Regions from separate parts of the Gordonia sp. N1V genome, predicted to be linked through region 1. Evidence: riboswitches for the same ligand, from Rfam matches in the RefSeq annotation. Region 1 holds a riboswitch; each other region holds the start of a gene.

What was found. Region 1 has a riboswitch for S-adenosylmethionine ahead of P3L18_RS24625 (bifunctional o-acetylhomoserine/o-acetylserine sulfhydrylase). Riboswitches for the same ligand answer to the same signal wherever they lie in the genome.
Region 2: linked by a shared signal. The riboswitch ahead of P3L18_RS10670 (amino acid ABC transporter permease) and the one ahead of P3L18_RS24625 (bifunctional o-acetylhomoserine/o-acetylserine sulfhydrylase) in region 1 are both predicted to bind S-adenosylmethionine.
Region 3: linked by a shared signal. The riboswitch ahead of P3L18_RS22055 (LLM class flavin-dependent oxidoreductase) and the one ahead of P3L18_RS24625 (bifunctional o-acetylhomoserine/o-acetylserine sulfhydrylase) in region 1 are both predicted to bind S-adenosylmethionine.

Annotation. Positions count from the first base shown of each region.
Region 1 covers NZ_JARJDD010000027.1:41,722-44,994, forward strand. The annotation lists gene P3L18_RS24620 (PE-PPE domain-containing protein) at 1-1,432, opposite strand, end outside; SAM riboswitch class IV at 1,651-1,771, shown strand; gene P3L18_RS24625 (bifunctional o-acetylhomoserine/o-acetylserine sulfhydrylase) at 1,833-3,167, shown strand; gene P3L18_RS24630 (homoserine O-acetyltransferase) at 3,192-3,273, shown strand, end outside.
Region 2 covers NZ_JARJDD010000006.1:224,955-228,227, forward strand. The annotation lists gene P3L18_RS10665 (amino acid ABC transporter ATP-binding protein) at 1-290, opposite strand, end outside; gene P3L18_RS10670 (amino acid ABC transporter permease) at 287-1,297, opposite strand; SAM riboswitch class IV at 1,430-1,538, opposite strand; gene coaD (pantetheine-phosphate adenylyltransferase) at 1,701-2,189, opposite strand; gene rsmD (16S rRNA (guanine(966)-N(2))-methyltransferase RsmD) at 2,202-2,801, opposite strand; gene ectA (diaminobutyrate acetyltransferase) at 3,034-3,273, shown strand, end outside.
Region 3 covers NZ_JARJDD010000021.1:11,896-15,168, forward strand. The annotation lists gene P3L18_RS22050 (ABC transporter substrate-binding protein) at 1-874, opposite strand, end outside; SAM riboswitch class I at 1,082-1,166, shown strand; gene P3L18_RS22055 (LLM class flavin-dependent oxidoreductase) at 1,174-2,337, shown strand; gene P3L18_RS22060 (ABC transporter substrate-binding protein) at 2,337-3,273, shown strand, end outside.

The DNA.
Region 1 (3,273 bases):
CCGCCTCATCGCCCACAGCGCCCGCCTCATCGCCCACAGCGCCCGTCTCACCGTCGACTGCGCTCTGCTGGGACGCAACCAGCGGCACCGCGACATGTGTCGGGGTCGACAGCACCGACGCACCCGCACCCGTCGAACCCCTCGGCACCGTCGTGATCCCCTCGACGACGCGCGCCACCCAGTACCTCACGAAATTGAGCGGCAGCGCGACGATGCTCTTGCCGCTGGCGAGCAACGCCTGGGCTCCCTGCTCGAAGAGCTCGCCGTTCCAGGTGAGCACGCCGGTGATGGTGTTCTCGAAGGCGTACAGATCCGGCAGGTACGCGCCGTAGCCCAATTGCGGCAACGGCGGAAACCAGTCCATGACCCACCGGATCGGCGGCTGAAAGTCGGCGAGGGTGATCCCGATGATGTCGGGTAGGCGGAACCGGTAGGCCACGAGGTCCGGGACCGACCAGTGCAGGCCCACGGCGTCGACGAGGTTCTGGGTGAGGATGGCCATCGACGAGGGCGAGGCGATCGTGCAGGTCTGCAACGCTCCGCTCTGCGTACATGTCATGGGCTCGTTCGCGCCGTTCATGTCCCAGGTCGTGCCGGTACCCGGGAATTGATACATGTGAAACGGATACTGACCATGTTTGACCCAGTAGCCAAGGAGCGCGTCGAGGTCGCCGATCGGGTCATGGAACGGATCGGGGAGATCGCAGATCGGATCGCCCGCGATGCAGTAGGTGGTCACCGGCAGGCCCCCGTAGTCGGTGACTGCTCTGGTTCCGGACATGGTCAGACCGGGGATGATCCCGACCAGGGTCGCCTCGATCCCCTGTCCCCACAGCGTCGCCGACATCCGCGGATCGGAGTAGAGCTCTCCCGACACCGTGCGTGCACCGTCGGAATCGGTGGTGGAGATGACGTAGGTGGAGCCGTCGTCCATGGTCACCGGCCGATTCGCGCCGATGTCGGTGAGGACGTCGCCGGCCACCCGCGCTCCCTGCGAATAGCCGGCGATGACGATCTTCTTGTCGGCACCGCACTGCTGCTGGTACGCGGCGACGGCCTGCTCCAGGTTGGCCGACCCTTCGGCCTCGCTGGCGTTGTATCCGACAGACCCGAGTGGCCAGATGGTCGCGGAGTACGGGACCTGCTCGATCTCGTAGGCGCCCGCGCCGGAGTACGGACTGTTCGGCAGCTCCTCCCAGTTGGCGCCGTGCCCGGTGTAGCGCTGTTCGATCCCCACGAGATAGGAGCCGTCGGAATTCCACGTACCGCCGACGATGAACACCCGACCGGGTTGACTGCACGCCGCCGCCGTTTCCGCCGACGCGACCCCGTGACCCCAGAATGCGGCCGCGATGAGCGCCACACTCGCGGCCCCGACCACTCCGGTCGAGATGCTGCCGCGGAGCGAGGCGAAGGAAGGTGAGAGCCGCATCGGACACGTCCTTGGGCGAGGGAACCGTGATGTGGCAAGAGTAGGCAGACGGGGCGGCCGATTCCGGCGGATCGGTCGAGATCAGGACGGCGATTCGTCCGTCCGGGCGACACCTACCGCCGCGCCCGAACCGCACGGACCGTTTCTGTCCAGCACGCAAACCAGGCTGAGCAGGAGGGTTCTCAGCCGACGACGACCGTGTTATATCCTTGACGCCAGGTCATGAGTATCAGCGTCAAGCCCCGGCTCGCTGATCGGCAACCCTCCAACCGCGGTGGGGTGCTCCGGGTGATGACCGGGTTGTGGGATCGCGACGAGCATCCCCGGCAAGCGCGGGTCCGAAGGTCGGACCCCATCAGGGTCACCACACCCTGCCGACCGCAGAAAGTGATCTATTTTCATGTCTGACGTAGCCAACGACGGTACGGATGCCCAGAACCCAGCCGACAACTGGAGTTTCGAGACCAAGCAGATCCATGTGGGCCAGTCGGCCGACGCCGCCACGAACGCTCGTGCACTGCCGATCTACCAGACCACGTCGTACGTCTTCAACGACACCACCCACGCGGCCAACCTCTTCGGCCTCGCCGAGCCGGGCAACATCTACACCCGCATCATGAACCCCACCCAGGACGCCGTCGAGCAGCGGGTCGCCGCACTCGAGGGCGGTGTCGCAGCACTGCTGGTCGCGTCCGGTCAGGCCGCCGAGACCTACGCCATCCTCAACATCGTGGAGAACGGCGGACACGTCGTGTCGAGCCCGCGTCTGTACGGCGGGACCTACAACCTCTTCCACTACACGCTGCCCAAGCTCGGCATCGAGGTGAGCTTCGTCGAGGATCCCGAGGATCTCGATTCGTGGCAGGCCGCGGTCCGCGACAACACCCGCGCGTTCTACGGCGAGTCGATCTCCAACCCCAACAACGAGATCCTCGACATCGAGGGCATCTCCGAGGTCGCCCATCGCAACGGCGTGCCGCTGATCGTCGACAACACCGTCGCCACCCCGTACCTGCTGAACCCGCTGGCCCATGGCGCCGACATCGTCGTCCATTCGGCGACCAAGTACATCGGCGGGCACGGCACCGCGATCGGCGGCATCATCGTCGACGGCGGCACCTTCGATTGGCGGGTGCAGCGTGATGGTCAGGATCTGTTCCCCGGCTTCACCACCCCCGATCCCAGCTACCACGGTGCGGTGTTCGCCGACCTCGGTGCGCCGGCCTACGCGCTCAAGGCGCGCGTGCAGTTGCTGCGTGACACCGGCGCGGCGATCTCGCCGTTCAACGCCTTCTTGCTCGCCCAGGGACTGGAAACCCTGAGCCTGCGCGTCGAGCGCCACGTCGCCAATGCGCAGCGGGTCGCGGCCTACCTCGCCGATCACGCTCAGGTCGAGTCGGTGGCCTACGCCGGTCTGCAGTCCTCGCCCTGGTATGCCCGTGGTCAGAAGCTCGCGCCCAAGGGGCAGGGCGCGATCATCGGCTTCGAGATCGCCGGTGGCGTCGACGCCGGGAAGCGCTTCGTCGAGGCGTTGACGCTGCACAGCCACGTCGCCAACATCGGTGACGTGCGGTCGCTGGTCATCCACCCCGCGTCGACCACCCACAGCCAGCTGACCCCCGAGGAGCAGCTCGCTGCCGGCGTGACCCCCGGCCTGGTGCGCCTGGCCGTCGGTATCGAGGGCATCGACGACATCATCGCCGACCTCGACCAGGGTTTCGCGGCGGCCAAGTAGTTCGAGGACAGGAGCACAACACCCGTGTCGGTGAGCATCGACCCCCAGGCGACCACGACGCATCAGCCCGAGTGGGAACGAGTTCCCGACGGGCAGATGGTCCGAA
Region 2 (3,273 bases), on a different contig from region 1:
ATCTCGCGTTCGGGCAATTCCCGGAGACGGCCGCCGGTACGGCGGACGCCGATCAGTTCGCCGCCCACGCTGACGTGGCCTGCGTCGAGCCGTTCGAGATGGTTCACGGCACGGAGCAGGGTCGACTTGCCCGAGCCCGAGGGTCCGAGGATCACCGTCACCTCTCCCGGGCGGATCGTGAGGTCGATGCCCTTGAGGACGTGGTGGTCGGCGTAGAAGCGGTGGGCGCCCACGATCTGCACCTCGGCACCGGTCGACGTCGTGTCCGGTGTGATGGCGGCGCGCGTCATGCGGCACGCTCCCAGGGACGCAGGGCGATGCTCCGGCGAGCGCCGGCAACAGCGAACCGCAATCGCTGTATCGGCGTGGGGGGCAGGGTGCGGACCGCCCCTCGCGCGAAGTAGCGCTCGACGTAGAACTGCACGATCGAGACGGCGCTGGTGAGGATCACATACCAGACCGTCGCCACCATCAGCAGTGGGATGATGTCACCGGAATAGGTGCTCGACTGGGTCGAGACCACGCCGAACAGATCGAGTAGCGACACGTAGTAGACCAGCGATGTCGACTTGATCAGCCCGATCAGCAGATTCACATACGACGGCACGATGGACCGCAGAGCCTGCGGCAATGTGATGCGCAGAAAGTGATACCGACGTGGAATGCCCAGTGCGGCAGCGGCTTCGTGTTGGCCCGCGTCGACCGACAGGATGCCGCCGCGCACGATCTCGGCGGCGAACGCCGCCTCGTGGACGGTGATACCGATGACGGCGATCAGGAACGGGGTGGCGAGATCGGCCTCGGAGAAATGAAACAGTCCCGGGCCGAACGGAACACCGATACTCAGACTCTGGTAGAGCGCCCCGAAGTTGAACAGGATGAGGAGCAGTACGATCAGCGGGATCGATCGAAAGAACCAGACGTAACCCCAGCTGACCGCCGCGAGCACGGGATTGTTCGACAGCCGCATCAGCGCCAGGACGATACCCACGGCCAGGGCGAGCACCGCACTGTACGCTGCGACCTCCAAGGTGACTCCGAGGCCTTCGAGAATGACGGGGCGAAAGAACCAGTACCCGAACCGATCCCATTGGAAGAACGCGTTGGTGGCCAGGCCGTGGACCAACTGCGCGCCGACGATGAGCACGATCGCGGCGAGAACCCACCGGCCGGGATGACGCAGGGGCGCAACGCGTTCGGCGACCGGCGGCGTAGTCGTGCCCGCCGACGACGGGTGCGAGTCCCCCGACGGCGCCGGGTGTGGATCGGCACTCGTGGACGGCGATGGGGCGGACATGTCGGCACTCTCCTCCAACCGGGGAACGGGGCACGCGAGGAGAGGCGTGCCCGACGACACCCCGGGCGTATCCCGCGGGTACCGACGACCACGACGGCACGACGACTCCTCACGAAATCGTTGTGGCCGTTTCCATCACGCTTATCGGGACATTCCCGATCCGGTCGTCACCTGGGGCACCCCACCGCGATGCGAGGGTTGCCGGTCAACCAGCCAGGGCTTGACGTTGACGCTCATGACCGTCTCGCTCACGCTAATACCGCGCGCCGCAGCGGTCAGTATTTACATTCGTCGATGAGTGAAAGTCTCGTGGCGTCGGCGTCGGACACCATAGTCGTCTGACGCTGCGTTATTCGTCTGACGCTGCGTTCCTCAGACCTGCGTTCGTCAGACGCTGCGTTCGTCAGACGCTGCGTTCACCGGCCAGGATCGCCTCGAGGCGCCGGTGGATGTGAGGGGAGAGAAAAGGTGTCACGTCGCCGCCGAGCTTGGCGACCTCTTTCACCAGCGAACTCGAGACGTGCGCGAAGCGCGGATCGGTCAGCAGGAACACGGTCTCGACGTCGGCCAGCTCACGATTCATCTGCGCCATCGGAAGCTCGTAGTCGAAGTCCACCGACGAGCGCAGACCCTTGACGATGGAGTGGATCGCGTTCTCTCTGAGATAGTCGACGAGCAGGCCGGTCCACTGATCCACCCGCACATTGGGCAGATCGGCGCAGTCCTCCCGGATCAGTTCGAGCCGCTCCGGGACCGAGAACAGGCCGCGCTTGTTGGGATTGACGACAACGGTGACCACCAGCTCGTCGAAACACGCAGCAGCCCGCTCGACGACGTAACGGTGGCCGCGCGTGAAGGGATCGAAGGAGCCGGGGATCACCGCACTGGTCATACTCTGCAGAACCTACCCGGCCTCCCCGCCGGTGACTCGCGCGACCTGCACCGTGGTGTCGCCGTAGGACTTGTCGGTGACGACCTCCCAGCCGACCGGCCATCTCGTCGTGGCCCGGCGGCCCCGCTCGAGGACCAGTAAGCCACCGTCGGCGAGCCAACCGCCCGCGCCGAGCGCCGCGAGGTCACCGTGCACCTCGTCGTCGGTGAGTGCATAGGGCGGGTCGGAGAAGATCACATCGAAGCGACCCGTCACACCTACTCGGGCCGGGACCTCCGCTCGGGCCGGGCCGGCCAGGAACGCCGACACCGGTGCGGTGATCACCCGGCCCACCTCGGCGACGCCGAGCGCCCTCAGGTTGGCGGTGACGACAGCGGTGGCGCGACGACGGCTGTCGACGAACACGGCCGAGGACGCGCCACGGGAGAGTGCTTCGAGGCCCAGCGCACCGGACCCGGCATAGAGGTCGAGGATGGCGGCACCCTCCAGATCGATCCGGGCGTCGAGAATGTTGAACACCGCCTCGCGCACCCGATCGGAGGTGGGCCGGGTCCCGGCGTCGGGAACCTTCAGTGGTCGTCCGCCGTGGCGGCCGGCGATGATCCGGGTCACCGAACCATTCTCCCATTGCCGATTCGGTTGAGCCGTCCCCCTCGACGGGCGGCGCCACCGGGTCGTCACCGCGGTCGCCGCCGGACAATTCGCCCACCCGCAGCGAGTCGTCGCAAGCGTTTGTGTCCCGCATCACAAATACCGGATGAACTGGGCATTGAGGGGGCATTTCCCCACCGATTTACGCAGGCAGGTGAATTCGTCGACACACGTTGTTAACGTCGAATGCGTTATGAGCCCGTCCCACACAAGAACGGCCCCATCACCCCTTCTCACTCTCGACTACCGGGTTCCCTCGGTGGCCGACGGTACCCGACTCTGGGAGATTGCCAAGGACTCCCAGGTGCTCGACGTGAATTCCAGCTACGCCTACGTACTGTGGTGCCGAGACTTCGCCGAGACGTCCATCGTCGCCGAGGTCGACGGCCGCACTGCAGGATTCGTCACCGGATATCGACGTCCCTCCGACCCG
Region 3 (3,273 bases), on a different contig from region 1:
CGTTGGTGAGGAACACCGTCGTGCCGCGGCGCACCGCGGGCAGCGAATCCCAGCCGGGTATCGCATCGAACGCCTCGGGCCCGCCGACCAGCGGCCAGAAGATCAGTAGGTCCGAAGCGAAGATGTCGATACGTTCGGCCGACACGATCGTGCGTGCGCCACCGGGCGCGAGCCCTTTGACCGCCGGGTCGAGAACCAGGCCGAGTTCGGCGAGCAGTTTCGCGGAGGGGTCGGTGTCGCTGGTCACCACACCGAACTGATTCTGCGGGGTCAACTGTCCGAAGGTGAACGACTTGCCCTGGCTCGCCGGGTATTTCGCCTTGGTGGCCGCGATCTGCTGCTCGACCTCGGCGACGGCCTCATCGGCCTGCTGTTGCTTGCCGAAGATCCGGCCGGCTGTCGTCATCACGTCCTGCCAGCTGTCGGTGACGGTGTCGGTGGCCATCACCGGGATCGTCGGGGCGATCCGCGTCAGACGGTCGTAGGCCGCGCGATCGGGCAGGTATCCGGCGAGGATCACCTGCGGGGCGAACCGCGCGATCGCGGCGACGTCGGGGGTACCGGCCTCCACGTCATAGGTGACGATCGTCGACGAGTGCTCCGGCGTCCAGGCGAAGCGATTGTTCGGGCCCGAATACCCCTGCGCGAGGAACTCCGCCGTGATCGGGACTCCGAGGCGGATCAGCGAATCCGACCACGCGCCGCCGAAGGTCACGACCTTGGTCGGATCGCTCGGAATCGTCGTCGATCCGTACTGGTGCTCGACGGTCACGGTCTCCCCCGCGGACCCGGCCGGGTCGTCAGGGGAGGAGCACCCGACAAGGGCGACGAACACCAGGGTCAACAGGCCGGCGAGAACTCCACGAACGCGCATCTCGTTAGGCTAGGCTAAATCGCCTGTATCGGACAAGACTGACGCGGGCGTTACGGCGTCACCGCCCGGCACCGATGCCGTCCGGGCGTCCGGGTTAATCCCACGGTGACCGAAAGTCTGTGCCGCGTAGACGCCCGGGCGCCGTCGACGTACTCGAGCAGCTCCTGACTTTCTTGCCGTGTGCCGCGCCGTCGACCTACCGTGAATCGACCATCTGGAGCGACCGAGAGACCCGGCTCGTCGACGTCGCAGCAACCCCAGAGGAGGGTGCTAACGCCGGGATCGATGGGAGTCGGCTCGTGCCATTTCATGACCATGCCCCGTTGTCGGTGCTCGATCTCGCGCCGATCAGCGAGGGCTCCAATCCTGCTGCCGCACTGGCCAACACGATCGACCTCGCGCAGCACGCCGAGCAGTGGGGCTATCGCCGCTACTGGGTCGCCGAACATCACTTCGTCGCGGTGGCCGGCTCGAATCCGGCTGTCCTGATCGGTCAGATCGCCGGCGCCACCACCACCATCCGGGTCGGGTCGGCGGCGGTTCAGGTCGGCCAGACGACCGCGGTCTCGGTCGTCGAGTCCTTCGGTCTGCTCGACGCCTTCCATCCCGGCCGTATCGACCTGGGTCTCGGACGCTCCGGTCAGCGGCGCGCGGAAGCGGTCACGGCGACACCCACGCCTTCGACACCCACGCCGTCGACACCTGCGGCGACCCTGCCGCGGCTTCCCGGCCCGAGTCGTGTCGTCGACGGTGTGGTGCTCCCCGAACCGTTCGATGTGTCGGCGCTGCTGGCGAATTCGCGTCTGGCGCGCAGCTTCGAGGTGCTCACCCAGCCCGGTGCGCAGACCCCCGATTTCGCCGAGCAGGTCGCCGACATCGCCGCATTGCTCGAGGGCACCTATCGCAGCCCGTCCGGTCTCCAACTGCATGCGGTGCCCGGTGAGGGCGCCGACGTCGAGCTCTGGATCTTCGGTAGCAGCAAGGGTCAGAGCGCTCAGGTGGCCGGCGCGCGCGGACTGCCCTTCGTCGCCAACTACCACGTGAGCCCCGGCACGACGCTCGAAGCGGTGCAGGCCTATCGCGCCGCCTTCCGGCCGTCGGCGGTGCTTGCCGAACCGTACGTGGTGGTCTCGGCCGATGTGGTGGTCGCCGAGGACGACGACACCGCACGCCATCTCGCCTCCACCTACGGGCACTGGGTGTACAGCATCCGCAGCGGCCACGGCGCCGTCGAGTACCCGGATCCGGCCACCGCGCCACCACTGGACGACGAGCAGCGCGCACTGGTCGCCGACCGCCTCGAGACCCAGTTCGTGGGCAGCCCCGACACCGTCGTCGAGCGTCTCGCCGCGCTCGGAAAGCTGACCGACGCAGACGAACTCGTCATCACCTCGGTCACCCACGATCACGGTGACCGGCTGCGCTCGCACGAACTCCTCGCCAAGAAATGGGGCCTCATCTGATGCGTGGCATCACCACCACCGTCGCCCGTACCGCGACGGCAACCGTTGCCGCGCTGGCCGTCTTCGGTCTCGCCGCATGCGGCGGGGGCTCCTCGCAGTCCGACGACGCCGGCCCGCCGGTGTCCGGCGGCACGCTGCGCTACGGCCTCTCCGACGCGCCCACCTGCTCCGACCCCGCCCAGAGCGCCACCAACCAGACGATCTACGTGACCCGTCAGATCGTCGACTCACTGACCGACCAGGTACCCGGAAGCGGCGACCTGAAACCGTGGCTGGCGCAGAGCTGGGAGGTCAGCCCCGACGCCAAGACCTTCACCTTCCACCTCAAGCCCGACGTCACCTTCAGCAACGGCACCCCGCTGACCGCCGACTCGGTCAAGAAGAACTTCGACGCCATCGTCACCACCCTCGGCGGCGCCAAGGCGCCCTTGGCCGCAACCTATCTCAGCGGCTACACCGGCACCACCGTCGTCGACCCGTTGACCGCACGGGTCGAGTTCTCCGCACCGAACGCGCAGTTTCTGCAGGCGACCTCCACCCCGCAGCTCGGCATCCAGGCCGACGCGACCGTCGCCGCCACACCCGAACAGCGGTGCCAGGGCACCAACATCGGCTCCGGGCCGTTCGTCTATTCCGCATGGCAACAAGGCCGTTCGGCCGCCCTGCGCAAACGCACCGGATATCAATGGGGCTCGGCGGTGTTCACCCATACCGGCGACGCCTACCTCGACGGGATCGACTTCACCGTCGTCCCCGAGTCGGGTGTGCGCACCGGTTCACTGGGCTCCGGTCAGCTCGACGCCATCAGCGATGCCCTCCCCAACGACAAGGCACAGATCTCCTCGGCCGGTGGCAAGGTACTCACCGCGGTGAACCCCGGCGTGCCATTCGGCCTGCAGCCCAACGTCTCCCGTGGAGTGCTCGCCGACGAGCAGG